Regions from separate parts of the Vibrio sp. JZG120 genome, predicted to be linked through region 1. Evidence: predicted binding sites of a transcription regulator. Region 1 holds the regulator's gene; the other holds the start of a gene.

Region 1 (16,519 bases):
CCACCACCAGCATCCAACACCTCTAGGGGTTGCTGGTCAGCATCTAATTCACTTAGAATCTGTAGAAAATCTTCCCACACAATGATTTGGCGGATCTCCCCTTTGTCGGAGCCGTAAATATTTTTTGCAAATTTGTGGGCGATATCGTCGAAATTGCGGTCTTCTGTCACTTCTGCTGAGTTATCATAACGGATTGTGCCGCTATTCTGGCACAAGGAAAGCAGGAATAAAGAGGGGTACCCTCATTTTTATTATCAATTGATGTTTTTTCGGACTATTTATGTATGTTTGAGCTGAAAAAAGTAGTGTCAGCCTTGCTTATGCCACTTCCGGCATTGCTGCTGATAGGCTTGTTGGGTCTTGCTCTCATTAGTTTTACCACAAAACGTAAAACTGGCTGCTTCGTTGTTCTATTCTCTTTTGTTGGCATTTTTCTTGTTGCCTTCCAACCTGTTTCAACCAAGCTTCTTATGCCATTAGAGCGAGAGCATAAAGCCTTTTTGCCAGTTTCTGGCACCATCGACTACGTGATGGTTTTAGGGAATGGTCATGTTATCGATGACGAAATTCCACCCACCTCGCAGTTAAGCCGTGCAGCATTAATGCGCTTAACTGAAGGCATTCGTATTTTAAGAATGTATCCAGGTGCTAAATTAATTTTGTCTGGCTATGCTGGCGGTTCTGAAATTAGCCATGCGAGAATGATGGCGAACGTTGCCCTTGCGTTGGGAGTCGCGAAATCCGATATCATTTTATTAGAAGATGCGAAAGATACGTGGGAAGAGGCGCGTCAAGCGGCTGCATTCGTTCAACAAAAGGAGATTGTGTTAGTCACTTCAGCAAGCCACATGAGCCGTGCATTGTATGAGTTCAACGCAGCAGGCATTAAACCAATCCCAGCCCCGACCAACTTCTTAGCTATTAGCGAAATCAGTCAACCTTGGGATAAATACTCACCTAAAGCGCGTTACTTAGAACAAACAGAGCTTTATTGGCATGAGTACTTGGGCAGCATTTGGCAAAGGTTGCGTGATACTGTCGGCCAAACACCAATGGTTGAAGCAAAGTAGTACTATATTGAAACCACAAAAAAGGAGAGCCGAAGCTCTCCTTTTTCTTTTTAAGACTTAGGTTTGTTCAGTTTAATCACCAGCAAACATATAGCCTTCGCCGTGCACCGTCACAAAAATTTGTGGGTTCTTTGGATCAAACTCCATTTTTGCGCGCATACGTCGAATAAGAACATCAATAGTACGATCATTGGGAGCATCAACTCGGTGGCTGATCATATTCAAAATACGCTCGCGACTTAACACCTGGTTAGGGTAAGACGATAACGCCACCAAAAGTTCGTATTCTGCTTTGGTCAATTTTACGGGTTCGCCGTTACGGCTCAGCGCACGACGTTGAATGTCGAATGTCCACTCTCCAAAACGTACAATATGTTCTTCACTGGTTTCGTTCGCTTTCGCGCTACCGCTACGCGCTGCTGAAATACGCCACAGCAAGTTTTTAACGCGAACCAACAACTCCCTCAGTTCAAAAGGTTTTGTCACATAATCGTCAGCGCCCATTTCTAGGCCTACGATTTTATCAATGCTATCCGTGCGTCCTGTTACTAATATGATACCAATATCCGATTGGCTACGTAATTCACGAGTAAGCATCAGGCCGTCTTCACCCGGCAGGTTGATATCCAGCATGATTAGGTCTACATCACCCGCTTGCAGGACCTCACGCATTTCTGCGCCACTCTCTGCTTCGCTGACTTGGTAACCCTCATTTTGGAAATATCCCGCAAGCTTACTACGAGTTACAACATCATCTTCTACGACTAATACGTGATAGCTCATTTACACCACTTTTCTGTCTTCTTATTATCCAAGACGTATTCTATTCATAACTAGTAACATTTCTAGTCATAGATACATTAAAAAGCAAGATTTAGCGTTTTTATTGATTCAAAACAAGCTTACCCATCGCTATTAATAAACGTTAATTTTTGACCATAAAACATAATAATTATAGTTACTGCTATTCATTTTAATTGATTACACTTAGGGGATATCCCTAATTGACTTTGTGATGCACAACTTGAAGCATCATTCAGGAGCCCAAAATGCAAGAAGTGAAAGCTTTTAATGAAAAACGCGCTGAAATTTACTGGTGGTTTTCGAGCTTGTTCGCAAAAGAGCTAACAGAGAAAGAACTGGAAGCCTACCACAGTGTTGAAATTCGCAGTTTTCTAGCAGGTTTAGGTGAAAATGAGTCGCTGAAACCAGCCGTTGATAGCCTCGTTGATGCGCTAAACCGATTGCAAGATCGTGAAGACGCTCAATTGGAGCTTGCTGCTGACTTTTGTGAACTGTTTTTGAAGACAGAAAAATATGGCGCTCTTCCTTACGCATCGATGTACATCGGTGAATCAGGTTTGCTGAATGACAAGCCAGCCGAGGAAATGGAAAAGTTGATGGCAGAATTTGGCGTTCAAGTAGATGAAAATCTAAAAGAGCCTGCGGACCACTTAGCCGTTGAACTCGACTTTCTCGGCAACATGATTATCCGCTCAAACGAACTTGAGCAAGAAAAACACATGGAAGAAGCCTTCGTTAAACAAAACGACTTTATCCAGCAACAGTTGATGTCTTGGTTACCTCAGTTTGCAGACAAATGTAAACAATTCGACGAATTTGGGTTCTACTCGAGCGTCGCGAAACTATTAGTTGCATTTTGTAAACTAGACAGCGCTTACCTTATTGGGGAATAATTGCCGCCTATTTTTTAAGGAGCCCGCCTATCGGGCTTCCTGTATACCTGAAATAACTGAATGTAAGTAAGTTGGGTATATTATTCGTTTGCCTTAACTTAGCTCAAAGACGCTTGGTTATTTAGCAGTCAAAATGTGACTTCAAATACACAAATCTCTTGCTGAAAACATTGCTAGTCAGTCCACATAGGGCTAAAATGTGAGCGCAAACGATTAAATATGATTTATATGTAAACCGCTGAAATATAGCGGTTTTTGTGTTTTTTAACAGGTTGATGGCAATTTCTCATCAGATAGAAAAAAGATAAAATTCATCGACCGATGCTGCTACGTACCCTTTTGTCGTACTTGGACCAACCGCTGCCGAAACACTTAGCGCCAACCTTAGATTGCTGGGTGTAAAACCATTAGAGCATCAGGTACATCCAACACGACATATTTCAGTAGCTCGATACAGGACACCATTTATGGCCACTATAAAAGACGTTGCTCGCTTAGCCGGCGTTTCCACTACGACAGTTTCGCACGTTATCAATAAAACGCGTTTCGTTGCAGAAGCAACGCAAGAAAAAGTAATGAAAGCCGTGGACGAGTTGAATTACGCGCCAAGTGCGGTTGCACGCAGCCTAAAGTGCAACTCAACTCGTACTATTGGCATGTTAGTAACGCAGTCAACCAACCTATTCTTCTCAGAAGTGATTGACGGGGTTGAGAGCTACTGTTACCGCCAAGGCTACACTCTGATTCTGTGTAATACGGGTGGGATTTACGAAAAACAACGCGATTACATCCGTATGCTGGCTGAAAAACGTGTTGATGGCATCCTAGTGATGTGTTCTGACTTAACCGAAGAGCTTAAAGAGATGCTTGACCGTCATGCCGACATTCCTAAAGTGGTCATGGATTGGGGTCCAGAAAGCTCACAAGCGGACAAGATCATGGATAACTCAGAAGAAGGTGGCTACATCGCAACCAAACATCTGATCGACAATGGCCATACTGATATTGCTTGTCTAAGCGGTCATTTTGAAAAACTTGCTTGCCAAGAGCGCATTGCAGGTTTCCGTCGCGCGATGAGCGAAGCAAACCTAGCTGTAAATGAAGATTGGATCCTTGAAGGTAACTTTGAATGTGATACGGCCGTATTAGTCGCAGATAAAATTACAGCAATGGACAAACGTCCGACAGCGGTATTCTGTTTTAACGACACAATGGCTCTGGGCCTAATGAGCCGCCTACAACAAAACGGTATCAAAGTTCCTGATGATATTTCAGTGATCGGCTACGACAACATCGAGCTTGCGGAATACTTCTCTCCACCGTTAACCACTATCCACCAACCTAAACGTCGTGTGGGTAAAAATGCGTTCGAGATCCTACTTGAGCGAATCAAAGATAAAGAACACGAAAAGCGAATTTTCGAAATGCAACCTGAGCTTGTAATTCGAAACACCGTGAAGAAAATGAACTAAAATTCGCCAGATATAACGATGTCAAATAAGCGCTCTAAAAGGGCGCTTATTTTTTGTCTCTAAATAACTTTCCCCTGACTTAGGTTTGTTAGACAAAAAATCTCTAAGTCTCTGTTTTATATGTAGGTAAATCACACTCCCTCACAACCTCGAGATCATCCCGCCTTATTCTCAAATATGCACAAATATGCGCTTGTCGACACTTTTTATTGAACCAGAATCACACTTTTACGGGTAAAACGTGATGTTAATTCAATATACGAAGTATGCTCATTCTGTCACGCACAGGGCAAACCATTCGAAAGGGTGGGACGCAAAGCCTCCGGCCTGAACCATAGTACTATATGGAAGGTAGCGGGGTTACCGATGGCAAGTGTGCAAGCGATGACTTTACCCTGTAATGACATTGCTTTTGCGCATGTTTGCTACTCTCTCGGACCTGACTTTTGGTGGCGTAATATTAATTACACCGAGATAACAAAACATGGATAAACCGATACTCAAAGACTCTATGAAGCTATTTGAGGCACTTGGTAATATCAAGTCGCGCTCAATGTTTGGTGGCTTCGGACTATTCGCTGATGAAACAATGTTTGCACTAGTTGTAAATAATCAGCTTCATATAAGAGCAGACCAACAAACTTCATCTGACTTCGAGAAACAAGGGCTAAAGCCTTACGTTTATAAAAAACGTGGCTTCCCAGTCGTTACTAAGTACTACGCAATTTCCAACGATTTATGGGAGTCTAGCGAACGCTTAATCGAAGTAGCTAACCAATCGTTGAAAAAGGCAAAGCTTGAAAAAGAACAGCAAGCAACTACAAAGCCTAATCGCTTAAAAGATTTGCCTAACTTACGACTGGCAACTGAACGCATGCTGAAAAAAGCAGGCATTGAGTCAGTAGAAAAACTGGAAGAGGAAGGTGCACTTAACGCTTATAAAGCGATAAGAGATACGCACTCTGCAACCGTCAACATTGAGCTGTTATGGGCACTAGAAGGTGCTATTAACGGTACTCATTGGAGCGTTGTACCTCAAGCTCGCCGAGATGAGTTGATGAATGGCCTCCAATAAAAGTCGGCCTTAAAAACTATCTTGTAAAACCGCAGTCTAATCTGCGGTTTTTTTGTGAAATTTTTTCGACTTTCATTCTGTCTTATTACATATATCCCAAATTGGAATCATAAATATGAATAAGAAACTGATATTAGGCCTAATCCTGGTCGCGATCATTATCTTTTTAGGCGTTAACTTTAGTCAGTATTTAACGTTGGAAAATGCAAAAGCACAACAAGAAGCGCTGACCACATACATCGATCAGAACTTTGTTTTTTCGGCAGCTATTTACTTTTTTGCCTACATTGCAATTACCGCTTTTTCTATTCCTGGGGCAGCTGTGGTTACATTACTTGGTGCGGCTCTATTTGGTTTTTGGACGAGCTTATTACTGGTTTCTTTCGCCAGTACTATGGGTGCAACACTAGCATTTTTAAGCAGCCGATATTTGCTGCGTGACTGGGTACAAAACAAGTTTGGCAATAAGTTAATCGCAATTAATCAAGGTGTCGAAAAAGACGGTGCATTTTATCTATTTTCCTTGCGTCTCATTCCGGTATTCCCTTTCTTTCTTATCAACTTGTTGATGGGCTTAACGCCAATGTCTGTAGGTCGATTTTACCTTACTAGCCAAGTAGGTATGTTGCCAGGCACTGCAGTTTACTTAAACGCCGGTACTCAGTTAGCAACAATTGAAAGCCTGTCAGGCATTATTTCACCTGCGGTATTGGCCTCTTTTGCGTTACTGGGGCTGTTTCCAATCATCACTAAATGGGTTATGAATAAAGTAAGGCCAACACCGAGTCAGCAAAACTCATAATTAGTAAGTGGACGTGTTTAATGAAAATATTCATTGCTAAAAACCCAGCAGAAGCGCATATCGTGTGCGAATTATTGAAAACCGAGCAAGTCTACTGTGAAGTCCGCGGAGAAGGTATTTTCGGTTTAAAAGGAGAGCTGCCGTTTAGTGATGATACCGATCCTTATGTCTGGCTTTTTGACGCCAAACAACAAGTAAAAGCAGAAGGAATAGTACAAGCCTACCGCAAACAATCCGATGGAAATGAGTATCAAGATTGGCAGTGCCCGAAGTGCCATGAGGTAAACGAGGGGCAGTTTGGTGCTTGTTGGCAATGTGGACATCAAATAGGGGAGCCTTAATAACTCCCCTACTCCTACTCAATCGATTTATTCAGCGCTAAGCAGAAACCATTTGCTGCTTAATAAATTCGATGGAATGTTGATTGAAATCTTCAGGGCGCTCAACATTACAAACATGACCACAGTTGGGGATCTCTCGTAAAACACTAAGCTTATGCGCCGCAACCATTTCTTTAACAGGCTTAATAAACATGTAATCTCTGTCGCCCATTAAATAGAGTGTGGGAATGGGTAACTCTCGATCTTTAAAATACTTCATTAAAGGATTTACATCAGCAGCAAGAATAAACCAACGTTTAAATTCTTTTTGGCAAAGCTTCTTGGCCTCACGAATAAAAAGATGGCGAGACTCTCGCTGGCTTCTCTGTGGCATAACAATGTACGCAAAAAGTTTGTAGAGCCACATGTACGGCAGAATGTGCTTACAAAAATTACCTAATTTAACCAATATTTGAGAACGAGTATTGAGCCTTGTGACAGCGCCACCGAGCACCATTGAACGCACGCGCTCTGCTGATAATTCAGCAAGGTTTCGAACAATAATGGTACCAAGCGACATACCGACAAAATGAGCGGATTGGATCTTTAAATGGTCCAATACTTTCAAAATATCTTGGGTGACTTCCGTAAAGGTATAACGGCTGGCAATGAGCTCTTTAAGTAACTGATTTGACTTTCCATGACCTCTTAAATCGATCAGCAATAAGTTAAAGTGTTGCTTGTAAGCTTTGATTTGCTTGAACCAGATAGAAGAGCTACCGCCAGCACCATGCACAAATACAACCCACTCATGACTAGTAGGGTGCAAATAGGTTTTATGAAAAAGTAGCGGCTGGGTCATATTCAAGTATCAAAAAGGTCGTGCTATTGAGTAAAAAGCCATCCTACCACACTCCCCTTACTCAAGATAATAAAGGCACCTTATTCGGTGCCTTTCGTTACAATTTTAAGTCAATTTAACGCCGAATTGTAAAGTTGCAAATAAGCTTCTGCGGCCTTTTGCCAACAAAAATCTTGTTGCATCGCGTGCAACTGTACTTTATTCACTTCAGGTTCGTTTTGAGCATAGAGCAACAGTGCCCTTAGCATCGTTAACAACAATGCCTGCGGTGTCGGTTCGAAAAAAACAAACCCCGTCGCTTCAGAAGGGTTCACATCATAATCGTTGACGCTGTCTTTTAGACCACCGACACCACGTACTATCGGCAATGTCCCATAAGCCATACTATAGATTTGGTTTAAACCACATGGTTCAAACTCAGAAGGCATCAGAAAGAAATCAGAACCCGCTTCAACGATATGCGCAAGTTCATTATCATAAGCTTCTACGAAGACAAATTTACTAGAAAACTGTGCAGCAACCTCTTCTAGCTGAGCGGCTAGTACAGGGTCTCCGGTCCCAACGACAACTAGTTGAACATCGTGCTTCAAAAAATCGGCCAAAGCAGGCAACAAGTAATGCACACCTTTTTGCTGGGTCAACCGACAAACCATACCGAACATGGCTACATCTTTTTCAGGCAAATTTAGCCGCAGTTGTAATGCTTGTTTACACGCTTTCTTGCCTTGCGTCATACTTTGTTGGTCAGCGCAGTAATTAACTGGCAAGTAAGTATCCGTTTCCGGGTTCCAAGCACTGTAATCACAACCGTTCAAAATACCAACTAAGTCCTGCGCGCGTTGCTGAAACTCCCAAGCCATTCCATGACTGCCAAGCTCTGTTTTGAGTTCCTCTGCGTACGTAGGGCTGACCGCGTTTATCTTATCTGCATTCATTACACCAGCTTTGAGCATCGTAATATGCGTTGCACTCACCGCAGCATCGGGAACGTTTCGACAATGAAACTCTGGCAAGCACTGCACGTCTTCATAACTAAATACGCCTTTAAAGACCGCATTGTGAATTGAAATGACGCTTTTAGTATGAGCAAAAAACGGATCATTGCTATACCTGTGCTTGAGCAAAAATGGAACAAGACCAGTGTGCCAATCGTTCGCGTGTATGATATCCGGCTGAAAAGCAAGCTTCGGCAACATGTCTAAACATGCCGCACTAAAAAACGCAAAGCGCTCACCGTTATCGGTATACGCTTGGTTGTTCTCCGCATACATCGATGGTCGATTGAAATACGGCTGACAATCAATCAGATAAACAGGATTTTGACCTAGCATGAGCCGCAGAACTCGATACTCCGTATGCGGCCATGATGTTAGTTCTGTTTCTAATACAACTTCTGCGTCAGCGAGTTTATCAATACTGCTGTACGCAGGGATGGTAATTCTTACGTCTTGCTGTAGGTTTTGAAGGGCTTCCGGTAGTGCCTTGGCAACGTCTGCCAAGCCACCACTTTTAATGAGACCTTCAACCTCAGAAGCTACAAACAGAATAGATAAGTTGTTAGTAGCCAACTCGAGCTCCTTTCGGAATAACAACAATGCCCTCCTCAGACACGTGGAAGTGTTTTTTATCTTCTTGAAGATTCACACCAATCTGAGTACCAGGAGCAATATCGGCATCCTTATCGACAATCACACGACGTAAAACACAGCCTTCGCCAATTTTCACGTCACCAAGAAGGATACATTCGCTGATATCGCAAGCAGATGCAATATTACTGCGGAACCCAAGCACCGACTTTTCTATTCTTGAGCCTCTGACGTAACTGCCATTACATACCAAACTGTCGATGATCTGAACACGGCCATTATCAGAGTCTGTAAATGTCGCTGGCGGCAGTGGAGGATAATAAGTATGCAGCGGCCATTTACGGTTATATAGTGAAAACGGTGCGTCTTTTTCTAGCAGATCCATGTGCGCTTCCCAGTACGCATCAATGGTTCCCACGTCACGCCAGTACACCTCTTCTCTTTCACCGCTGATTTTGTTAGTACTGAAGTCATACACGAACACGTCACCTCGAGGGAACATCTTAGGAATAATGTCCTTCCCAAAATCATGTGATGAAGCTTCATTATCCGCATCTTCAACCAACTCAGAGAATAACACCTGAGCTTCAAAAACGTAGTTACCCATTGAAACTAAAGCGTAATCAGGATCGCCAGGAATCGACTTCGGGTTTGCTGGTTTCTCTTCAAAGCCTATCATGCGACCTTCACTGTCCACTTCGATAACCCCAAATTGCGACGCCTCTTTTAGTGGCATACGCAATGCAGATACCGTCAGAGAAGCCTGCTTTTCTGAATGGAAGTTCAGCATTTGTTTGATATCCATCTTATAGATATGGTCAGAGCCAAAAATACAAACTTGATCCGGTTCCTCTAGTTCCATAAAACGGAGATTTTGATAGATCGCGTCTGCCGTTCCTTCGTACCAACGCTTACCAGTGCGCATTTGAGCAGGAATAGGATCGATAAAGCGGTCAGTGATGCCATTAATGTTCCAGCCCTTTTTTAAATGATGGAACAAAGATTGAGATTTAAATTGGGTGAGGACGTAAATGCGCATTAAATCCGCATTTACAAAATTGTTTAGAGCAAAATCGATCAATCGATAGCTACCACCAAACGGTACCGAAGGTTTACTACGAGATTCTGTTAAAGGTCTCAAACGAGAGCCTTCACCGCCAGCAAGAATCATTCCCAAAACACCAGCCATTTGTTGTTCTCCATATCGTTATAGCTTGGATTTGGTACTCGCTTGAATGAGTCATACTCGGGGAGTCAAGCGAATACATTTAGTAACCGTATCAGGAGTTTCTTTGAACTCTTACAACACGATAAAAAAGCTACGGCACTTCCAGTATGCAACGTCCACTCTTTTCTTATTTTTCGACGCAAAATGCACACAGTTGCACTAATTTTTGTAATAAATTATCTAAGCAGGTTCTAAATTACAATTTTTAATACGCCATTCTGTGTTCCATACAGTTCTTGCTTACTCAAGACGATATCTAGATCACACATGCAAAAGCAAACGATTACATTATGAAAACAATTTACGAACGGATTCACTACACCACCGACTTTTTGAGCTTAATATATAACAAATATATGAACGCAAAATGAAAGTTACGACGAATGTTTTTTACATAAAAAATACGTTCACTACTAATAAATCGTGACTCTGGTGTTTTCTAGCGACAATGGTGCTTGTTAAAGTGAGGAAAGGTCGATTAGAGGAAGAATGCGCAGGAGAAAACTGTCGGCCCCTACGCAAAAAAGGCAGCGATATCGCTGCCTTTTTACATTACCTTAATGGTGCATTTTTATGCTTTCGCTTTTTTACGCTTATCTGTGACTTCCCACTTACCTTCAACAAAGAGCGCTGTCCAACCAGATGGTTTGCCGTTCTCTTCCGAACGAACGTAGTTCTCTTTTGTTTTGCGACTAAAGCGTACAACTGCAGGACGACCATCAGGATCTTCTTGCGGTGCGGTCGCTAGGTATTTGAACTTCTCAGGTAAACGCTCTTCAAAACGTGCCAGTTCAGCAACCAAAGGAGCACGTGTCTCGCGCGATTTCGGGAAGTTGCTTGCCGCCATAAATAGACCTGAAGCACCATCACGAAGTACGAAATACGCATCTGAGTTTTCACATGGTAACTCGGGGAAATGAACAGGATCTTCTTTCGGTGGCGCGACTTCGCCATTCTTCAGAATCTTACGAGTGTTCTTACACGTTTCACTCGTACAGTCCATGTATTTACCAAAGCGACCGTTCTTAAGCACCATATCTGAGCCACATTTGTCACATTCAACAACTGGACCATCATAGCCTTTGACTTTGAACTCACCGTATTCAACAAGGTAGCCTTCACAATTCGGGTTATTACCACAAACATGCATCTTACGCTTGTCATCAATCAGGTATGCATCCATCGCCGTTTCACAGATCGGACAACGCTTTTTAGCACGAAGCGCGGCCGTTTCAACGTCTTCTTCTAGAACGTTAATAATACCTTCTTCGTCACCCAAGTTGATGGTTGTCTTACAACGCTCTTTTGGTGGTAACGCGTAACCAGAACAGCCTAAGAACACACCTGTCGAAGCAGTACGGATACCCATTGGACGGCTACACGTCGGACACTCGATATCCGTCATGACGATGTGGTTTAACTTCATACCGCCTTCTGACTCATCCAGCTCCGCTTTTTCAAGATCGCCAGTAAAATCAGCAAAGAAGTTGTCTAACACAGCTTTCCAGTTCACTTCACCTTCAGCGATTTGGTCCAATTTCTGTTCCATACGCGCAGTAAAGTCGTAGTTCATCAAATCGTTAAAGCTGTCATCAAGGCGATCAGTAACAATTTCACCCATTTTTTCAGCGTAGAAACGGCGCTGATCAACTTTCACGTAACCACGATCTTGAATCGTAGAAATGATCGATGCGTAAGTCGACGGACGACCAATGCCTCGTTTCTCCAGCTCTTTAACCAGTGCTGCTTCAGTGTAGCGCGCAGGTGGCTTTGTAAAGTGCTGTTTAGGGTCAAGTGACTCTAAGCTTAGCTTATCGCCAAGTTGTACCGCAGGAAGGATTGTATCCTCGTTTTTGCCCATTGGACGTTGTACACGAGTCCAGCCGTCAAATTTAAGGATACGGCCTTTCGCTTTAAGCGTGTATTCTGCTGCTTTTACGCTGATGGTTGTTGAATCGTATTCTGCTGGCGTCATTTGACACGCGACAAACTGATTCCAAATCAAAGCGTAAAGTTTGTGCGCATCAGCATCGACACCTTGCAGGTCTTCCGCTTTAACACCCACATTTGAAGGACGGATCGCTTCGTGCGCTTCCTGTGCCCCTTCTTTACTGCCATACGTCAGCGGTTTCGCTGGTAAGTACTTATCACCAAACTCAGAACCAATAAAGTCACGTACAGCGTCCACAGCCTCGGCACTTAGGTTAGTCGAGTCCGTACGCATATAAGTGATGTAACCGGCCTCATAGAGGCGCTGAGCTAGCATCATGGTCTTTTTCACGCCGTAGCCCAGACGTGTACTCGCTGCCTGTTGAAGCGTAGAGGTGATGTAAGGTGCTGAAGGCTTGCTCTTTGTCGGGCGATCTTCACGCTTACATACTTCGTAACTTGCATTCTCAAGTACAGACATCGCTGCTTTGGTTTCTGCCTCATTAACTGGCTTAAACGCAGAACCATCTTTCTGAGCAACAAGCAGTTTAAAGTCCGCTTTGTCTTTCGTTTTCGTATTCGCATGAATATCCCAGAATTCTTCTGGTACAAACGCGTTAATCTCACGCTCACGCTCAACTAATAGTTTCACCGCAACAGACTGCACGCGACCAGCAGATAAACCACGAGCCACTTTCTTCCAAAGTAAAGGTGAAACCATAAAGCCAACGACACGGTCCATGAAGCGACGCGCTTGTTGGGCATTAACACCATCCATGTTCAGCTCTCCAGGTGTTTGGAAAGCTTGTTGGATCGCGTTTTTCGTAATTTCGTTAAAAACTACACGTTTGTATCGCTCTTCATCGCCACCGATGATCTCACGAAGGTGCCATGCGATTGCTTCCCCTTCGCGGTCCAAGTCGGTTGCGAGATAAACGCAATCTGCGTCTTTGGCGAGTTTTTGTAGTTCGTTGACAACTTTTTCTTTGCCTGGAAGGATTTGGTAATTCGCTTCCCAGTCATGATATGGGTTAATCCCCATTTTTTTGATCAACGCTTTGCGGTCTTTCTCTTTTTTAACGCGCGCTTTCTCTTCCGGACTCATCCCTTTTGTTGAGATGGCTGCGGCTTTTTTCTCACCAGTGCTTTGACCGGCCGTAGGCAGATCACGCACATGACCAACACTAGACTTAACAATAAAGTCTTTACCAAGATACTTATTTATCGTCTTTGCCTTGGCTGGTGACTCCACTATAACGAGTGATTTACCCATAACTGACTCTAACGTCCTTCATAATAATGCGGGTAGAAACCTTGTTTAAAGGCCACCCGCATAATGTTCTATTTCATTGCTTCTTTTTTTACTATTGTGCGAGATGAAAAGAAGATCAACTGCTTTTTTGAAATTCAGATCCGATTGGTTGACAATTCATCGTCTTTATACTTCAAAGAGACAGGGTTCTGAAAGGTATTGAGCGGCATATCTAAACAGGCAAACTTAGCATCCGCTAATCCAATGCAATAAATTTTGTTACCCATCACAAAATAGTTTCGTTCAGTGGCTCTGTCATATCCTCCAACTAATCATACTTACACTCTAAAAATTGATCTATTTAGGCTAAGTGAACGATTGACTGAATTAATCATGCAAACCCATTTTAGTTGTAGGTATACTCAGCGTTCTCAACTGAAGTGAATGGTAGAAAAAGTATGTCTGATAGAACGTTTATCGAAGAGTTCGACCTTCTTTTGATCGCTAACCAAATCATCCAAGAGCACGATGATTACATCGAAGGGATGCGAGCAACAAGCGTAGAAGAAAAAGAAGGTGTTTTAGTTTTTAAAGGTGAATACTTCCTTGATGACAAAGGTTTACCAACTTCAAATACGACTGCAGTATTCAATATGTTCAAATACTTAGCGCATCACCTTTCCAAGGAATTTACGCTGGTTAAATAGTAGCGGAAAACAAAAATAGCCAGAGTGTTATTCACTCTGGCTATTTTTGTTTCAGGTCAGAATATTTAGCAGCTTAAAGCCTTAAGTTTGTCGAAGTAGTCAGGGAACGTTTTCGACGTACACTTTGGATCGTTAATCGTCACAGGCGTATCACTAAGTGCCACCAGCGAAAAACACATCGCCATTCGATGATCATCGTAAGTATCAATCGCAGCATGCTTTAACTGAGAGACAGGTTTGACGATGATGTAGTCTTCCCCTTCTTCCACTTCCGCACCAACTTTACGTAATTCCGTCGCCATAGCTGACAAACGGTCTGTTTCTTTTACACGCCAGTTATAAACGTTACGAATAGCGGTAGTGCCTTCGGCAAATAACGCTGTTGTCGCGATGGTCATTGCAGCATCAGGGATATGGTTGTAATCCATATCGATGCCTTTCAATTGACCAACACGTGAAATTACGTAGTCATCACCCCATTCAATTTCTGCACCCATTTTTTCAAGCGCATCAGCAAATTGAATATCACCTTGAATGCTGTTTTTACCGATACCCGTGACTTTAACTTCTCCGCCTTTGATGGCTGCCGCCGCTAAGAAGTAAGAAGCAGAAGACGCGTCACCTTCAACCAAGAAATCACCTGGAGCGATGTATTGCTGACCGGCAGGAATCACAAACTCTTGATAGTCGTTGTTGATCACATCGACCCCAAACTGCTTCATGATATGCAGGGTGATATCGATATAAGGCTTAGAAACCAACTCGCCTTCGATGTTGATGCGAATTTCACCTTCAGCCAATGGCGCAGACATTAAGAAAGCGGTCAAGAACTGACTTGAAATGGATCCATCGATAGAAACTGTACCTGCTTTTAGGCCAGTACCGACTATTTTGAGAGGCGGAAAGTTCTCGTTCTCCATGTACTCAACCTTCGCACCAGCATCTTTCAGTGCCGTGACAAGGTGACCAATTGGACGCTCTTTCATACGAGGTTCGCCCGTCAGTACATACTCCCCTTCTCCAAGACAAAGAGCCGCAGCTAACGGTCGCATCGCAGTGCCAGCATTACCGAGAAATAACTCTACCGGTTCTGAGACAGAAAACGGACGCCCAAGGCCTTCAACGAGACATTCTGTTTTATCTTCGGAAAGTTGGTATTGAACGCCGAGTTTAGTCAGCGCATTCAGCATATGACGGATATCATCACTGTCGAGGAGATTAGTAAGGCGAGTTTTGCCTTTAGCAAGAGCAGCAAGTAAAAGAGCTCGATTAGAAACGCTTTTAGAGCCAGGAAGATTCACTTCCCCTTGAATTTTATTGATAGGTTGTAACGTTAGGCTTTCCATTAAAAGTTGATAATCCTTTGTGCCCTCAACATACGATTTTTATGAGAGCTAAACAATTCTTCGTGAATTCAGACTACCCAAAAAAACACGACAAAACCAGAGCAAATCGGCGCTAATTTATGAATATACTCAAGTAGCCTAAAGATGCAGAATTAAAGGCATTGCCAGCGATGTAAATAAGAGCGAAAGAGGCGCGACGAAACAGCAAGCTATTTCGACTTTATTTGACGATAAGCCAGCCCTACTGTGCATGCCTGGTTAGGCTACCTTAGGTTAAAATAACGTAGGATTAATAAGCGATATCAACCCTGACTCCATCATCAAAATATAAGATACGAACTTCATCCCCTCGACTAAATAGCATATTTTTATCAACATCTTGGATAACATTAATCAGCTTGTCGCCCTTCACTTTGATGAGTAGCTCAACTAACTTATATTCAACCGTGTATTGGTAATTACTTTGATTTTGTGCAACCGCTGCACCTGCAAGTGCACCCACTGCCGTCGCAACTTCTCGTCCAGTACCGCCACCAAATTGATTGCCGACTAAACCGCCTATTGTGGCACCAAGTAGCGTTTTCCAACCATTATTTTTCGATTGAACGACCTCTTGCTGAGTAATATAACGGACAGAGTCAACCTTCCCATACACCACTTCATTTACCGGCTTGGCAACATTTCTTTCATAGGCTGCGTTGGCGACAAGTGGTAAAAACAGTATGATCCCAAGCCATACTTTTACGATATTTCTTAACCAGGTCATCATAAACTCCTCTGACTCCAATGTTGGTAACGACTTCTTATGGCTATTTATTTAACTGAACTCGATGAAACGTTCAACTTTCCCTCACCCTATAAAGCACTCAGCGATCCCAATGGTTTGCTTGCTTTTGGCGGTGACTTAGATCCCATGAGAATCCTCAATGGTTACTATCAAGGCATTTTCCCTTGGTATGGTCCTGGAGAACCTATTCTATGGTGGAGCCCTTCCCCACGCGCTGTTTTTGATCCCTTAGCGTTTAAACCGTCTAAAAGTCTCAAAAAATTTCAGCGTAAACATAACTATAAAGTAACGCTCAATTTCGCGACAGAAGAAGTGATTAGACTATGTTCATCAACACGTCCTGCAGAGGAAACTTGGCTCAACGAGGAAATGCAAGCGTCTTATAT
Region 2 (16,519 bases), 270 kb from region 1:
ACGCGACTTAGATCTCGTTTTTATATTCATTTTAGATCTAGCTAATACCCGTTTGTCATTTTTAAAGTTATATCGCGAGCGTTATCTTACGCCCCATAAACAAATCCGTATAAAACCCCGTATAAAAAACAACCGCCATTTCGGCAGGTTGATAAGGTCAGATTATGAATTTTGCAGTGATAGCCTCTCTAGCCGTCTTTGTTGGCATATTGTTCTTTCTATTTAACCAACAACAAAAGAAACACACACTCTCTCGTCTCGTTTTAATCGGTCTTGTTACTGGTTCTCTTTTTGGTCTTGCTTTGCAACTCATTCACGGTGAAGGCAACAGCGCAATTGCTCAAACACTTGAATGGGTAGGCATTGTAGGCAGTGGCTACGTTGGTCTACTGAAAATGGTCATCATGCCACTAGTATTGGTATCGATGATCTCTGCAGTTGTTAAATTGGAAAAAGGTGGATCATTAGGTAAAATTTCTGGCCTGACCATCTCTGTTCTTCTTGTAACGACTGCAATTGCTGCACTCATCGGTATCTTGGTGACAACGACATTTGGCCTTTCAGCAGAGGGTTTAACTGAAGGCGCGCGTGAAACCGCTCGTATCGCCGTTTTAGAAAGCCGTGCCGGTACAGTAAGTGATCTAACTATTCCTCAAATGCTAGTTAGCTTCATTCCAACCAACCCATTTGCTGATCTAACAGGTGCTCGCTCGACATCAATTATCGCTGTTGTGATTTTCGGCGTGTTAACTGGTATCGCCGCTCGTAAAGTGATGATGGAAAAAGCAGAGTTGGAATCACCGATTCGTACTTTCGTAGAAGCTGCTCAATCTATCGTTATGCGATTAGTGAAGATGATCATGGCCCTAACGCCATACGGCATCGCAGCACTGATGGCAAAAGTGGTTGCGACATCAAGCGCAGGCGACATCTTAAACCTACTTGGCTTTATTGTGGCGTCTTATGTTGCTATCGCTCTGATGTTTGTTGTTCACGGCGTATTAGTCTCTTTTGTCGGCGTTAGCCCTTCGGAATACTTTAAGAAAATCTGGCCTGTACTGACCTTCGCGTTTACATCTCGTAGCTCAGCAGCAACGATCCCACTAAACGTAGAAGCGCAAATCACGAAGCTTAACGTTCCACCAGCTATTGCAAACCTATCAGCATCGTTTGGTGCCACTATCGGCCAAAACGGATGTGCAGGTATCTATCCTGCAATGCTGGCAGTGATGGTAGCTCCGACAATGGGCATCAACCCACTGGATCTGCACTTTATCCTGTCATTGATTGCGATTATCACCATCAGCTCATTTGGTATTGCTGGTGTAGGCGGCGGTGCAACGTTTGCAGCATTGATTGTTCTTCCTGCAATGGGCTTGCCTGTCACCATCGCGGCGCTACTTATCTCTATTGAACCATTGATTGACATGGCACGTACCGCACTGAACGTTTCAGGATCAATGACTGCGGGTACGATTGCTAGCCGAGTGCTGAAGTCACCAGAAAGCGAAACAGCATTGGAAGAAACACGAGCGTAAAGCTCAAACTACTTCCCAAGCAATAAAACGTAAAATATCAAGCCGATGGTTCGCCATCGGCTTTTTCATTTTCAAAAATTCAACTTGCATCTTTCGTTGCTAGTCAAGGCGTTGAATGGTCTAATACTGTCATCGGTTTTGTAAACGGTAAGCAGAATGCACCAAGATAATCAGCCCACTTTTTTCTTCTTTGATTATGAGACATGGGGAACAAACCCCGCGAAAGATCGCCCAAGCCAGTTCGCTGGTGTCCGCACAGATGAAAACTTCAATATCATCGGCGAACCTTTAGTCATGTACTGCCAGCCACCTGCTGATTATCTTCCGTCTCCTGAAGCTGCACTTATTACTGGTATTACTCCGCAAAAAACGGTTCAAGAAGGCCTTTCTGAGCCTGAGTTTATCGCTAAGATTCACACTGAACTCGCGAGACCAAATACCACCAGTTTAGGCTACAACAGCATTCGCTTTGATGACGAAGTGACCCGTTATACTTGTTATCGCAACTTTATCGATCCATACGCATGGAGTTGGCAAAACGGTAACTCACGTTGGGATTTACTCGATGTACTACGCGCGTGCCATGCCCTTCGCCCAGAAGGCGTAGAATGGCCAGAAAACGAAGATGGCTTCACTAGCTTTAAATTAGAACACTTGTCTGTGGCTAACGGCATAGAACATAGTAACGCGCACGATGCCATGGCAGATGTGATTGCGACTATCGAAATGGCAAAGAAAGTAAAAGCAGCGCAACCAAAATTGTTTGATTACTTTTTTTCTATGCGCCAAAAGCGCAAGCTCAATGATTTAGTCGACATCGTCAACATGACACCGTTGATGCACGTTTCAGGCATGCTAGGGCGCGAATGTCAGTACACTAGCTGGATTGTGCCTGTTGCTTGGCATCCAACCAATAATAACGCCGTTATCACCATCGATTTAGCGAAAGACCCTCAACCTATTCTTGAGCTATCCGCAGAAGAGCTGCACGAAAGACTCTACACTAAGCGCGAAGATCTTGGTGAATTGCTACCAGTGCCAGTTAAACTAGTTCATTTGAACAAATGCCCTATTCTCGCCCCTGCAAAAACGTTAACGGCTGAAAATGCGGAGTCTATTGGCATTGATCGCCAGCAATGTCTCGCTAATCTCGCTTTGTTGCGCCAACATCCTGAAATTAGAGAAAAGCTGATTAGCCTCTTTTCAGTCGAGCGTAAATTCGATAAAAGTGATGACGTCGATACGCAACTTTACGACGGATTCTTCTCTCCGGCCGATCGCGCAGCCATGGATATCATTCGAGAAACCGACCCGAACAATCTTGCCGCATTGGACATTGAATTTGATGACAAGCGCATTAAACCTCTATTGTTCCGCTATCGTGCGCGTAACTTCCCAGGCACATTAGACGAGCAAGAACAGAGACGCTGGGCATTACACTGTCGAGAAGTGTTTGAAAGCCAAATTGAAGAGTACATGCTGAATTTAGAAAACTTAGTTCACGAACATGAAAGTGACGAAAAGAAGATTGCGATATTAAAATCCGTGTACCGTTATGTAGAGAGCTTAGCTTCTTAACTCCTCCTAATACAAGCGCACCTTATGGTGTGCTTGTTGTTTATATACTGTCAAAATGATTAAAGAACGATTCTTACAACTGATCCAACTGCTCATTTCAATCTTCCTCATCATGGGGGCACTTGGCATCGGAATTACCATTCAAAAGTTCACTGGCGTTTCCGTCCCAGGAAGTGTCATCGGTATGCTCGTACTGTTTTTCTCTATGACTCTTGGGCTTGTAAAGGTCGATTGGGTCAAACCGGGCGCCACGCTATTAATCCGCTACATGATTTTGTTGTTCGTTCCTATTAGCGTGGGATTAATGCAACATTTCGATATGCTACTCGCTAATGCCCTCCCTATCATTGCTAGCGCAGTTGGAGGCTCACTCATTGTACTAGTCAGCCTCGCTTGGCTGCTGGACTACTTGCTAAAGGAGAAGCACTGATATGTGGTTAGTTGTTACCATTGCGGTTTTTCTTGTCGCGCGCCAAATCGCAATCAAAGTGAATAATCCTCTAGCAAATCCTTTGCTGATCAGTATTGCAGTGCTCATTCCTTTGCTTACTTACTTAAATGTACCGTTTGAAACGTATTATGCGGATAACGAAGGGATCAGTTTTTTACTTCAACCAGCCGTAGTTGCTCTGGCTTACCCGTTATATGAACAACTACCACAAATTAAAGCAAACTGGCGAATCATCACTTTTGCTTGCACAGTAGGCAGTGTGATGTCGATGATGACAACCACCTTGATCGCAGTCGCTTTCAAAGCGGATATCAGTTTAATCGCAAGTCTAGTGGGTAAATCCGTCACTACGCCAATAGCAATGGAAATTTCGAGTCACCTCGGTGGTGAAGCTGCCGTTGCGGCGATCTTGGTTCTGATTGTTGGTTTATTGGGCGCGATTTTGGCATACCCAATTTACAACTTAATTGGAATTAAACACCCGATTGCACGTGGCCTAACAATGGGTACCGTGTCTCATGCCTTAGGCACCGCGACATGTGCAGAGAAACAGCCCATTGATGCCGCGTTCTCATCACTCGCATTGGTTTTATGCGGCATCATCACTTCTATTTTGGCTCCAAGCTTTTTTGCTTTGGCTGTCTGGCTATATCAATAGTTAAGCGCTCTCGGTCTGCCCTCCTTCCGGCAGGCCGTGGCCTTCCCGTTTCTTCCTTATCCCTTCCAAAACTCTGTATTACCTCATCTAACAACCCGTTCTAGTAATATCGTTAAGGCACTCTGACGAGATACACACTAATAACTTCAACATTCAGTGCAATATTACTGACTCAACGTTGCTTAGATATCTAGGAATAACGTTGTGTGGACATGTAGGCATCGTAATTAACATATCCCAGCGTCTTGGTTATATGAATATATACTGATATGGTTAATTGTGAGACGGAGATAACGCTTCACGTCAGTGCAATCGAATACATGTGTGAGCTCACTCTAATTATGTAACAGAATTATCAATTGCATTATTTATCGTGATCTAACGCACGGAACATTTCTATCCTTCACATAGAATAACTGTCCATGCAATAACAAGGATTCAACATGAAAAGTCGCATTGAACAGGCGCTAGCAGGCGCTCCAGAAGCACTTTCCAAACAACTTGCTCCTATCATCCAAGCTGATGATTTTGATGCTACGCTTTCAGTTCAACAGTTTGAGCAGTTGCTTTCAGCTACCGGTCTATCAGATAAAGAGCTTCGTGTTGCTCTACTTCCTTTTGCCGCAGCATATTCCTATGCTCCTCTTTCTGAATTTTATGTCGGTGCTATCGTTCGTGGTCTCTCAGGTCGCCTTTACTTCGGTGCCAACATGGAATTCTTTGGTGTTCAGTTAGGTCAAACAGTTCACGCTGAGCAGTCTGCAATTAGCCACGCTTGGATGAAAGGTGAACGTGGTATTAAAGATATCACTATTAACTTCAGCCCATGTGGTCACTGCCGTCAGTTCATGAACGAGTTATCTACCGCAAACGAGCTTAAAATTCAGCTCCCAGAACGCGAAGAAAAGTCGCTGCATGAATACCTACCTGAAGCCTTTGGACCAAACGATCTCGGTATCGAATCCGGCTTAATGGCAGAAGTAAAGCATCAGTTCTCATGCGATGATGAAGACACTCTAATTCAAAGCGCTGTTGAAGCGATGAACATGAGCCACTCACCATATACTAACAACCTGAGTGGCTTAGCATTAGAAATGGCTAGCGGCCGTGTATTCCAAGGGGCTTATGCGGAAAATGCGGCGTTTAACCCTAGCTTGCCGCCGTTACAAGTTGCGCTGATCCAAGTACTACTTGCGGGTGAAACTTTCGACAATATCAAAGCCGCTGCTCTGGTAGAAAACTCAGAAGGCAAGATCAGTCATTTGGCTGATACGCAATCAACGTTAGAAGCGTTGAATCCAGATATTCCACTTAGTTTTGTCAACGTATAAGCGACAACTTCAGTATAAAAAGCTCTACGGCATGTAGAGCTTTTTTATTGCCTAAAAACCAAAAGCAAACGTTTGCTTTGTCATAAAACTTCAGTATGATCTCCTGCAATTTCTGTCTCACCACTCTATTTTGTAAGGGAACACTATGTTTGGCACTGCAACCAGCGCAAATGCTACCCGTGTATTACTTTTAGGCTCTGGCGAACTCGGTAAAGAAGTCGCAATTGAATGTCAGAGACTTGGTTTAGAAGTGATTGCTTGTGATCGCTATGCTAATGCTCCAGCGATGCAAGTTGCTCACCGTAGTTACGTCATCGATATGTTAGATGGAAGCGCCTTAGAAGAAGTTATTACAAAGGAACAACCTACTTACGTCGTACCTGAAATCGAAGCTATCGCAACCGACAAACTGGTAGAGCTTGAAGAAAAAGGGCTGAATGTTGTTCCAACCGCTAAGGCAACCAAGCTAACAATGAATCGTGAAGGTATCCGACGTTTGGCTGCAGAAGAACTAGAACTGACGACATCACCTTATCGTTTTGCAGATACTTTTGAAGACTTCAAAGCCGCGGTTGAGCATGTAGGCATCCCGTGCGTAGTAAAGCCAGTTATGAGTTCTTCAGGTAAAGGGCAAAGTGTCATCAAGACCGAAGACGACGTAGCAAAAGCATGGGATTACGCACAGGAAGGCGGACGTACGGGGGCAGGTCGCGTGATCGTGGAAGGTTTTATCGACTTCGATTACGAAATCACTTTATTGACCGTCAGAGCCGTTGACGGTGTTCACTTCTGTGCTCCAATTGGCCATCGTCAGGAAGATGGCGACTACCGCGAATCATGGCAACCGCAAGCCATGTCAGAAAACGCAGTAAAAGCAGCAGAATACACGGCAGAGAAAGTAGTCAACGCACTCGGTGGCTACGGCATCTTTGGTGTAGAGTTATTTGTTAAAGGCGATAAGGTCATTTTCAATGAGGTCTCTCCTCGCCCACACGATACAGGCATGGTCACTATGATTTCTCAGGAAATGTCAGAGTTTGCTCTCCACGTACGTGCATTTACCGGAATGCCGATTAATAATATCGTACAATATGGCCCATCTGCGTCGGCCGTTATTCTTGGTCAAGGGACTTCCACAAACATTCGCTTTGACAACCTAACCAAAGCCTTAGCTCAACCTCAAACGCAAGTTCGTCTATTCGGCAAGCCAGAAATCGATGGTCGCCGTCGTTTAGGTGTTGTCCTTACGCGACGAAAAACCACCGAAGAAGCCGTTCAAGATGCTGTTGAAAGTGCATCAAAAGTGAATATCACATATTAAACGAGCTCCGCTCCTACAAAAAATAGCGCAGCTCAAATTGCTGCGCTATTTCGTTTTCCAAACCGAGGAAAACCTATTCACTCTCGATTAAGTACACTTCTTCAGAGAAGCGACTTAAGCCTTTTTTCGCAATTTTAGGATGGTTTTCATCAGCTTCATCTACGTTCAAACAGGTAACTTTGTAACCTGAAAATAACTGCTCAATCTCTTCAACTGGCACGCTAAATGGAGGCCCCGCCATCTCTTCTTGAGGATAGTTGAGTGTAACAAGCAAAATACGACCGCCTGGATTCAAAAGTTGCTTGAGACGCTCTACATACTCCTCTCGCATATCTTGCGGTAAAGCAACCAACGCGGCGCGATCATAAATGATATCGGCTTGAGATACTGGTGCAGTGAAAAAGTCCCCAGTATAAATAGAGAGCTCATCAAATTGATAAAGCTCGTGCATACCATTAACAGGCGTCACGGTTGGCGTATAAAAATGTTCAGCAAAAAAGGCACGAACAGCGATATGGCTCAGCTCAACACCTTCAACTGAATCATGCTTCATCGCTAACCAAATCAAGTCTTCTGACTTTCCACACAAAGGCACTAACACTTTGTCTTCACGCTTTGGGTTTGTGTGTTGCCAATATGCAGGTAATAGCGGGTTTACATCTTCCAAGTGAAATCCGATTTGATTACTGGCCCATTTATTATGCCAAAACTCTTGGTCTCTCATTTTACTTTCTACTTGTCGGCTGATTTTCATTTTGAGAAGTAAGACTAACGATTTTTTTCAATTTGTCTATGCCGTTCATCTTTGGTTAATACAGCGGTGATAGGATGTAAACGTTCTTATAGGAACCACGCCTTTATCTGATAAACAGAATAAAGAAAAGAGAAATGGTGATCTAACGCACGATTCCACTTCAAGACAAAACTGAAACCTTGGAATCTTTCGTAATGACCCCATTAATAAGTTAGTACCTGATTTGCCGAACTTAGCGACCTTTATGTTCCCTATTTTCTAAGTACAAGCAAGTTAAGGAGAGTGAATGAGCTTATTTCTTCGTACTACAGCATTGATGCTTTTGGTACTTAGCCGTGCACCGGCATTTGCCGCACTTCCAATTACCCCAGCGCCGAGTGGCGATCAAAATCGTTCAACAAGTCAAAACGAAGTTTGTTCGAAACTCTTTAAACATAGCCTTAGCGGCTTGTATGGTATTCAGTCAATCGACGCAACTCCAACTCAGCCATACACTGACTTCGACATTCTTTACAGCAAAGCTCACCAAGCACAATTTGAGCTTGAAACTATCTGTAAAAGTACCGCACTTCTTAATGATGCTCAGCCATACTTCGCAGGCGTAAAGTCCAAACAACGAGCAGAAGAAAAAATAGCTTTGGAGTTAGATGGAAAAGTCGAACGCATTACTGACCTAGCCCGTGCCACGATTGTTGCTGAAGACGTCGCGAGCTTAGTCTCCATTTATGAAACCTTAGAGCGTGAAACAACAATTGTTAAAGTAAAAAATCGCTTCAAAAAACCTGGTCCTTCAGGCTATAGAGACTTGAACTTACTCGTTCGTTTACCAAAGACAAATCTAGTTGCCGAAGTTCAACTGCACTTAAAAGCCATCGCAGATGTGAAAAGCGGTCCTGAACACGACCTATACGAAAAAATCCAGAAACTAGAACGCCAAGCGATGATGGAGAAACGCGAACTAAGCGAACTAGAACTCGCTTCTATTCGCAACATGCGTGCACAGTCTAAAAACTTGTACCAACAAGCATGGCAACCATACTTAACAACGCACCTAGAAGCAGCGTAACCCATATCATTAAGATATACTCAAAAACAGAAAAACCACCGCATTGCGGTGGTTTTCGTTTATATGCGACACAAGTTTTACGCAAAAAAAAGACCACGCCTTAGCGTGATCCATTTATTCGGCTTACTGTACTTTCTTCAGGTTTTCTACACGAGCTTTTAACTTCTGACCCGGGCGAAAAGTCACTACACGTCGAGCAGTAATTGGAATATCTTCACCGGTTTTCGGGTTACGACCAGGTCGTTCATTCTTGTCACGAAGATCAAAGTTACCAAAACCTGACAGTTTTACCTGTTCGCCACTTTCCAGTGCCTTACGAATCTCTTCAAAGAACACTTCCACCGTTTCCTTGGCGTCCCGCTTACTAAATCCTAATTTATCAAACAGGTTTTCTGCCAGTTCGGCTTTTGTGAGCGCCATAAAACTTTCCTCAAAGCTATGTTAAACAATGCTACGTTAGTGTAGCGCCAGAGCAGTTTTACCCTACCAATTCAACAACATATCGGGGTTACATCAGGAAGTGTATGACAAGCTTATGATTTTCGCCAACTTTTTTCTTGGCGAACAAAAGGAATAGCACTATGTAAATTATTGTTAAACGCCAACATTTTGATATTTTTGTTTTTGTTTTCTCTTTAATAGGAAAAACATCCAGCTGATAAAACTAAAAGTAGTTTAAATATCAACATTAATCACTATTTAATAAAAATATCAGAGATTGGTTATTTAACAGACACTTGACATAGAACTTGTCGTAAATTCAGTGATTTGTATGTAACTCGATACGTAACAATTGAACTAAATGGTATGACCACCTGGCTTTGCAACTGTGCTTAGAAAGCTTGATTAAACCCACGCTTCTCACTGTTCAGCGATGACGCAATATATAAAGGTTGATAATGTGGTTCTTCGTGTATCTCCACATTAGCTCCTTACACTTCATCTAGGCGACCATGATTAATCAAATCATAAATATTCTTTTCCCTGTTTTTGCTCTTGTCGGCGTCGGCTATTTGGTAGGTCGTTACATCAAGCCTGACTTTCGTCCAATCAACCGCATTAACATTGAGGTTTTCACACCTGCGCTGGTGTTTTCTTCGCTCGTTAACATGCCGTTAGACTCGAATCAGGGACCACTCCTTTTTGCAGCAATTGTCGCGGTTTTGGTTCCCGCACTACTCATGATCCCAGTATGTCGATTGACGTCACTGTCGTTTAAAACCTGGGCACCACCACATATGTTTCGCAATAGCGGAAACCTTGCTATTCCTTTGTTTACCTATACGTTTGGAGAAATTGCGCTATCCTCAGCAGTACTGCTATTTGTCGTGTCAGCATGCTTGCACATTAGTTTAGGTGTAATGCTACTTAGTAATGGCAACCCTTTTAAGCAAATAGTCAAGATGCCAATCTTTTTAGCTGCGTCGTTGGCTCTGTTTCTCAACGTGTCAAATGTGGGTGTATGGGCACCTTTATACGAAGCGACTGCTCTACTTGGCCAAGCGGCAGTACCCGTGATGCTTTTATCCCTGGGGGCGCAAATGTGTCATTTAAGAGTGGACGGTTTAAAGGTTGGTGTATTGTGTACCGTGCAGTCGCTTGCAACTGGGGCGGTTGCATTTGCACTTATTTATTGGTTAATTCCCCTTCCAACGATGCAATTGCAAATGATGGTACTCTTCACAATGCTGCCACCAGCCGTCATGAATTACCTATTTGCGGAAAGGCTGAATATAGAGCCCATGAAAGTGGCGTCAATGGTACTATTTGGCAACTTTTTCAGTATTCTTACGCTGCCACTTCTGCTTAGCTATACCCTCTCACTCGCTGCCTAGCTGCCAATAAGCTAACGTTAGCGTCTGTTGGCTGAAAAACGATATATGCCAAATCTCGATTAAGCGTTACCTCAAGTTTGGTCCAGATTTTTGAGGTTGTAGCAGGTGACGTAAACGGCCTAGTACGTGAATCACAATAAGATAATGCTCAACATAAAAAAACCCTGCCGATTTGACAGGGTTTTTAGTTTCTTAAGAGAGATAGTTCGTCTAACGCTTAGTCACGTAGAGCAGCACCAAACTTCTCAGAAACGTGAGCAACGATAGCGTCTACCGCACCTGCGATGTCTGCATCTTCAAGCGTGCGCTCAACTGATTGTAGAGTCAAAGCGATTGCTAGGCTCTTCTTACCGTCTTCAACGCCTTTACCTACGTACACGTCGAACAGCTTCGCATCTTTAAGGAACTCGCCACCTTGCTCTAAACAAGCATTAACGATGTCACCAGATGCTACCGCTTCGTCCACAACTACTGCGATGTCACGACGGTTTGATGGGAATTTAGAAAGCTGAACAGCTTCTGGGATCACTTTACTGTTGATTGCAGACCATTCGATTTCGAATACGATAGTACGACCGTTTAGACCGAACTTACGCTCAAGCTCAGGGTGAACGGTACCGATCACCCCCACTTCTTTACCATCTACGATGATTGCCGCAGATTGACCTGGGTGAAGTGCTGGGTTAGCTTTTTTGCTTTCAGGTGACAGTGCAGCGAAAGAGTACGCTTTTTCGTTAGCAGACAGTTCTAGAACTGCTTCTAGATCGCCCTTAAGGTCGAAGAAATCAACGGTGTTAGTTTCGATATCCCAGTGCTCTTCACCACGAGTACCAGCAATAACACCTGCAAGCATAGGCTCTTGGCGCATGCCGTTTTCTGCAGATTCACATGGGATGAAACGTAGGCCGTATTCGAATAGACGAACGCGTGGCTGTTGACGTTTCTGGTTGTGAACAACCGTGTTCAGCAGCCCTTGGATAAGACCAAGACGCATTGCTGACATGTCTGCTGAAATTGGGTTTGGAAGCACTAGAGGCTCAACACCAGGTACAACTAGCTTTTGTTGCTCAGGCTCAACGAAGCTGTATGTAATTGCTTCGTGGTAACCACGGTCAACAAGAAGATCACGAACGCGTTTCAGTGGAAGATCCGCTTCAACGTGGTTGTGCATCTTAAGTGCTGCGGCTGGGTGTTGGTTAGGAATGTTGTCGTAACCGTAAATACGGCCAACTTCTTCAATCAGATCTTGCTCTATAGCGATATCGAAACGCCATGTTGGCGCTACTGCCAACCAACCTTCTTCAGAAGCTTCAACAGTCAAACCTAGACGCTCTAGGATTTCTACTACGTCAGCATCAGCGATGTGGTGACCTAGTAGGTTGTCTAGTTTAGTGCGACGTAGAGCAACTTTGTTTGGCTTAGGTAGGTCTGCTTCAGACTCTACTGCAACAACAGGTGCTACTTCACCGCCACAGATTTCAACAAGAAGCTGAGTTGCACGCTCCATTGCGCTCACTTGTAGTGCGTAATCCACACCACGCTCGAAACGCATTGAAGAATCAGTGTGAAGACCATAGCTACGAGCGCGACCGCGGATATGGTCAGGTGCAAAGAATGCACACTCTAGTAGAACGTCTTTAGTCTCAGTTGTTACACCAGACTCTTCACCACCAAAGATACCTGCGATTGCAAGTGCTTTGTTGTGGTCTGCTACTACTAGTGTATCTGCGTTTAGTTCTGCTTCGCTGCCGTCAAGAAGTGTTAGCTTCTCACCTTGCTCAGCCATACGAACTACGATGCCGCCGTCGATCTTCGCTAGATCGAATGCGTGCATTGGTTGGCCTTGCTCTAGAAGCACGTAGTTAGTGATGTCTACTACAGGGTCGATCGAGCGAATACCACAACGACGCAGTTTCTCTTGCATCCATAGTGGTGTTTCAGCTTGAACGTTTACGTTCTTAACTACACGACCTAGGTAACGAGGACACGCAGCAGGAGCTTTCACTTCAATAGACACTTTATCGTCGATTGAAGGGGCAACTGCTTCTACTGATGGCTCAGTCACGTCAGCACGGTTTAGTACGCCAACTTCACGAGCTAGACCACGAATGCTGAAACAGTCAGCGCGGTTTGCTGTTAGATCTACGTCTACCGTTACGTCATCTAGACCTAGGAATTCACGGAAATCAGTACCGATTACTGCGTCTTCTGCTAGTTCCATGATGCCGTCTGACTCAACATCAATGCCTAGTTCAGTGAACGAACAAAGCATGCCGTGAGATGGCTGGCCACGTAGTTTCGCTTTTTTGATTTTGAAATCGCCTGGAAGAACAGCACCAACTGTTGCTACCGCTACTTTCAGACCTTGGCGACAGTTAGGTGCACCACAAACGATGTCTAGAAGCTCTTCTTCGCCTACATCTACTTTAGTAACGCGAAGTTTGTCTGCGTCTGGGTGTTGACCACATTCAACAACGTGACCCACTTTAACGCCAGTGAAAGAACCCGCTACAGGAAGAACGTCGTCTACCTCTAGGCCGGCCATTGTAATTTGATGAGTGAGTTCGTCAGTAGTAACCGCTGGGTTTACCCACTCACGAAGCCATGATTCGCTGAATTTCATGTTGATGAACCCTCTGGATTACTTGAACTGTTTTAGGAAACGAAGATCGTTTTCGAAGAACGCACGTAGATCGTTCACGCCGTAACGAAGCATCGTTAGACGCTCAACACCCATACCGAATGCGAAACCAGAGTATTTTTCAGGATCGATGCCTACACTACGTAGTACGTTCGGGTGAACCATACCGCAGCCTAGTACTTCTAACCATTTACCGTTTTTGCCTTTCACGTCTACTTCAGCTGAAGGTTCAGTGAATGGGAAGTAAGATGGACGGAAACGTACTTCTACTTCTTCTTCGAAGAAGTTACATAGGAAATCGTGCAGGATGCCTTTCAACTGTGCAAAATTTACGTTCTCATCAACCAGCATGCCTTCCACCTGGTGGAACATTGGCGTGTGTGTTTGGTCGTAGTCGTTACGGTATACACGGCCTGGTGCGATGAAACGGAATGGTGGTTTGCCATTTTCCATCGTACGGATCTGTACGCCTGACGTGTGAGTACGAAGCATTAAATCTGGGTTGAAGAAGAAAGTATCGTGATCAGTACGAGCAGGGTGGTCAGCGGCAATATTTAGCGCATCAAAGTTGTGGAATGCATCTTCGATCTCTGGGCCAGCTTCGGTGTTAAAACCAAGTTCGCCAAAGAACTTCTCAATACGCTCTACAGTACGAGTTACTGGGTGTAAACCACCGTTCTCAATACGACGACCTGGTAATGTCACGTCAATTGTTTCAGCGGCTAGTTTCGCTTCAAGCTCTGCACGTTGTAGTGCGTCTTTACGAGCTGCGATAGCTTGCTGAACGACGCCTTTCGCTTTGTTGATCTCTTGACCAGCTTCACGGCGTTCTTCTGGTGGTAGTTTGCCTAGGCTTTGAAGTTGAGCAGTTAGCTCACCTTTTTTACCCAGATACTGAACACGCACTTCATCAAGTGCGACTAGCGATTCGGCAGCTTCAATTGCAGTGCTCGCGCTAGCAATGATCTCTTCTAGATGTTGCATCGTTTCCTCATCTACCTGTTGGTAGTGTCCATAAGGGAGTGATTGGTTTTTTGATAGCTGTACATAGTAGCCAAACCGGGCACCAATGCCAAATTGAATTACGAAAAGAAGAGGTTATTGAATAAAAAGAGCACAAAAACGTCAAAAATGTCATCTTTCATTAATCTGACGTTAAGTTGTGCCCTTTTGTTTTAGAAATAGTATTGAATAGATAGCTCGATAAAATCGTCATCTCGGGCGAAATAGAGCAAATCGTTTGGCGTTTCATTTTTGAACAACCAAGCATCAATTTGCCACTTAAAGTTATTCGATATTCGGCTCGAGGCTTCTAACTTGGCATTGTAAACATCGGCGTTATCTAAATCCTTTGTGATTCCAGTCAACACTTCCGTTCCGTCCTCGTCGTTGAGCGCCCAACGAATGCCAGCAAACACATCATTTTGACCGATAGTTTGTGCGTTATTCCCACGACTGTCGTAGAGGTACTCACCAATCACACCCACATCCCAAACCGTGTCAAATGCGCCAACGAAGGTGTACTCAAATCCCATCACAAGACCAACATGATTATCAGCACTATCTCGATAAACACTTTCCAGTTTCCATAACCAATCGCCAACGATTCCTTGTACATCGAGACCGACATGACTCATCAGAGCGTAGTAAGGCTTTAATTCCCCGTACTCAAAACGAAAGTAAGGATCCCGGTTTGTTCCATATAAATAGCTCAGGCCTACGTCCCAATCGCCAAGCATTTTCGAATATCGAAAAGCCACATCTACCTGCTTTTCTTCTCTGCTTGATTCATAGATAGCATCATCTGAGACAACAGGTTCGGTTCGTAAACGACCGTCAGTACCCGCAAACGTTCGTTCCCTAAAGTAAGGTAATAACATTGCGTGGACGGTGCCCCAATCTTTGAATGAGGTAAAATGCAACATCGGCTGACCGAGCTTATCTTCACCATCGACGGCTTCAATGGCGTCTGTCTGGTTTACTACATCAACCAAATGGGCGGATTCCGTCACTCCCCAAAAGACCTTACTAATCCCAACTCGAAGCTCATAATCATCCCAATAAGTCAGATAAAGCGCCTCTCTTATGTCTCCATGACTTCGCTCATCGTCTAGACTATCCAAACGATAGAAAGGTGTGAGGGTAAAGCTCGCATCACCATTTTGCATCTCCCAGTAAAATTCTGGCTGCAAAACCAATGACGTTTGCGCTTTTCTCTGACCCTGAGAGCCCGTTTCAAAAAACTGACGATGCTCAATATTGACTTGTCCTGCAAGCTCAACGGCGGCAAGAGGCATCGAGTAAAGAGAGGTTGCTGCGCTAAGCAACAACCCAACATTTGATCGCTTCATTTCTCCTCCACTACCTCACTCGCTTTAACACATTCTTATGAAAATCATTGTCTTCGAGCCCAGTGTTAAAGCGCATTTCACTTGTTGTTAGCTCAGTGCTTTTTCCTGTTTGATGATTTGTCATCGCCATGGTGTGCGCTCGCCAATATTGGTTGAGGTACTGCTTGTAATCTGAGAAAGAAAGCGTTTTTAACAACGACCCTTTGCGATCGTAAAACTCAACTTTCAGGGGGCGATAATGCGCTTTATCTAACCACACCGTTTGCTTGGTATAACCTGAATTTTTGTCGGTCGGGATTTGCTCTATGACGAAAACATCTTGCCCATTTATGGTGTCATCTTTTAAGTAATTGAAACGATATTTTTCGATCTCAAAAGAACTGAGATCCTCATACGCAAATTCACTGCCCATAAAAGGGCCTGATTTGTTACGCGAGGAAATACGTTTCACACGCTTCAGTGCTGGAAGGTAAAGCCACTGGTCATCGGCACCCACTGTATGAGAGTGGTTGAGAAACGCGGTGCCTTTCACATCTCTTGGTTCATCAAATATTGTGAGTCCTTTGTCACCATCGTCCTCAACTTCGAGTGATTGGAGGCGCATTAAACGTGTGCTACTTTCTCCTTGTGCGTTCCGCAGAATCATTTTCATGGTAGCAACAGAATCCCCCCACCCTTCATCACGGGCTTTGCGCTCTTGAGCAATTTCTAATCCTTTCGCTTCATCCGCTAACACCGCATGACTCATAAAAAGCGAGACAGAAAGTGCAGATACTTTTAAGGCATTTTTTAGTAAATTCATGTTCAATCCTTTGATTCGTTATGACTGAGTAACAGCCGTGGTTTGAGAGTCAGTTGATTTAAGCTTGTTTCGGCGGTCCACCTCGTCGTAGACGCCTTTGTCAAACAACATCAGTAGAGTCGGTAGAAAGATGAAATCCACAACAAGAGCAATGAAGATAACAATGGCACTCAACTGTCCCATATCGGCATTT

What was found. Region 1 encodes PurR, which represses purine synthesis genes. Its sites were predicted from a motif close to TNANGNAAACGTTTNCNTNA; they were not measured.
Region 2: purT (formate-dependent phosphoribosylglycinamide formyltransferase) is a predicted target of PurR. The motif match lies at 5,617-5,636, and genes of this name have one in related genera.

Annotation. Positions count from the first base shown of each region.
Region 1 covers NZ_JBSRRK010000004.1:583,296-599,814, forward strand. Annotated here, with positions in the region: gene cmoM (tRNA uridine 5-oxyacetic acid(34) methyltransferase CmoM) at 1-170, opposite strand, end outside; gene elyC (envelope biogenesis factor ElyC) at 285-1,070, shown strand; gene torR (two-component system response regulator TorR) at 1,143-1,853, opposite strand; gene torD (molecular chaperone TorD) at 2,120-2,767, shown strand; gene purR (HTH-type transcriptional repressor PurR) at 3,235-4,239, shown strand; cyclic di-GMP riboswitch class I at 4,518-4,607, shown strand; gene ACWPOD_RS11080 (TfoX/Sxy family DNA transformation protein) at 4,724-5,314, shown strand; gene ACWPOD_RS11085 (TVP38/TMEM64 family protein) at 5,430-6,116, shown strand; gene ACWPOD_RS11090 (hypothetical protein) at 6,137-6,457, shown strand; gene ACWPOD_RS11095 (alpha/beta fold hydrolase) at 6,495-7,298, opposite strand; gene glgA (glycogen synthase GlgA) at 7,409-8,866, opposite strand; gene glgC (glucose-1-phosphate adenylyltransferase) at 8,856-10,073, opposite strand; gene topA (type I DNA topoisomerase) at 10,684-13,314, opposite strand; gene ACWPOD_RS11115 (YciN family protein) at 13,752-14,000, shown strand; gene aroA (3-phosphoshikimate 1-carboxyvinyltransferase) at 14,066-15,346, opposite strand; gene ACWPOD_RS11125 (outer membrane lipoprotein) at 15,636-16,112, opposite strand; gene aat (leucyl/phenylalanyl-tRNA--protein transferase) at 16,152-16,519, shown strand, end outside.
Region 2 covers NZ_JBSRRK010000004.1:308,879-325,397, forward strand. Annotated here, with positions in the region: gene ACWPOD_RS09855 (L-cystine transporter) at 165-1,538, shown strand; gene sbcB (exodeoxyribonuclease I) at 1,695-3,116, shown strand; gene ACWPOD_RS09865 (CidA/LrgA family protein) at 3,172-3,546, shown strand; gene ACWPOD_RS09870 (LrgB family protein) at 3,548-4,225, shown strand; gene cdd (cytidine deaminase) at 4,669-5,556, shown strand; gene purT (formate-dependent phosphoribosylglycinamide formyltransferase) at 5,702-6,877, shown strand; gene ACWPOD_RS09885 (thiopurine S-methyltransferase) at 6,951-7,601, opposite strand; gene ACWPOD_RS09890 (RelA/SpoT domain-containing protein) at 7,918-8,697, shown strand; gene ihfA (integration host factor subunit alpha) at 8,821-9,117, opposite strand; gene ACWPOD_RS09900 (AEC family transporter) at 9,651-10,532, shown strand; gene pheT (phenylalanine--tRNA ligase subunit beta) at 10,750-13,155, opposite strand; gene pheS (phenylalanine--tRNA ligase subunit alpha) at 13,174-14,157, opposite strand; gene ACWPOD_RS09915 (hypothetical protein) at 14,349-15,524, opposite strand; gene ACWPOD_RS09920 (outer membrane lipoprotein-sorting protein) at 15,535-16,326, opposite strand; gene ACWPOD_RS09925 (efflux RND transporter permease subunit) at 16,345-16,519, opposite strand, start outside.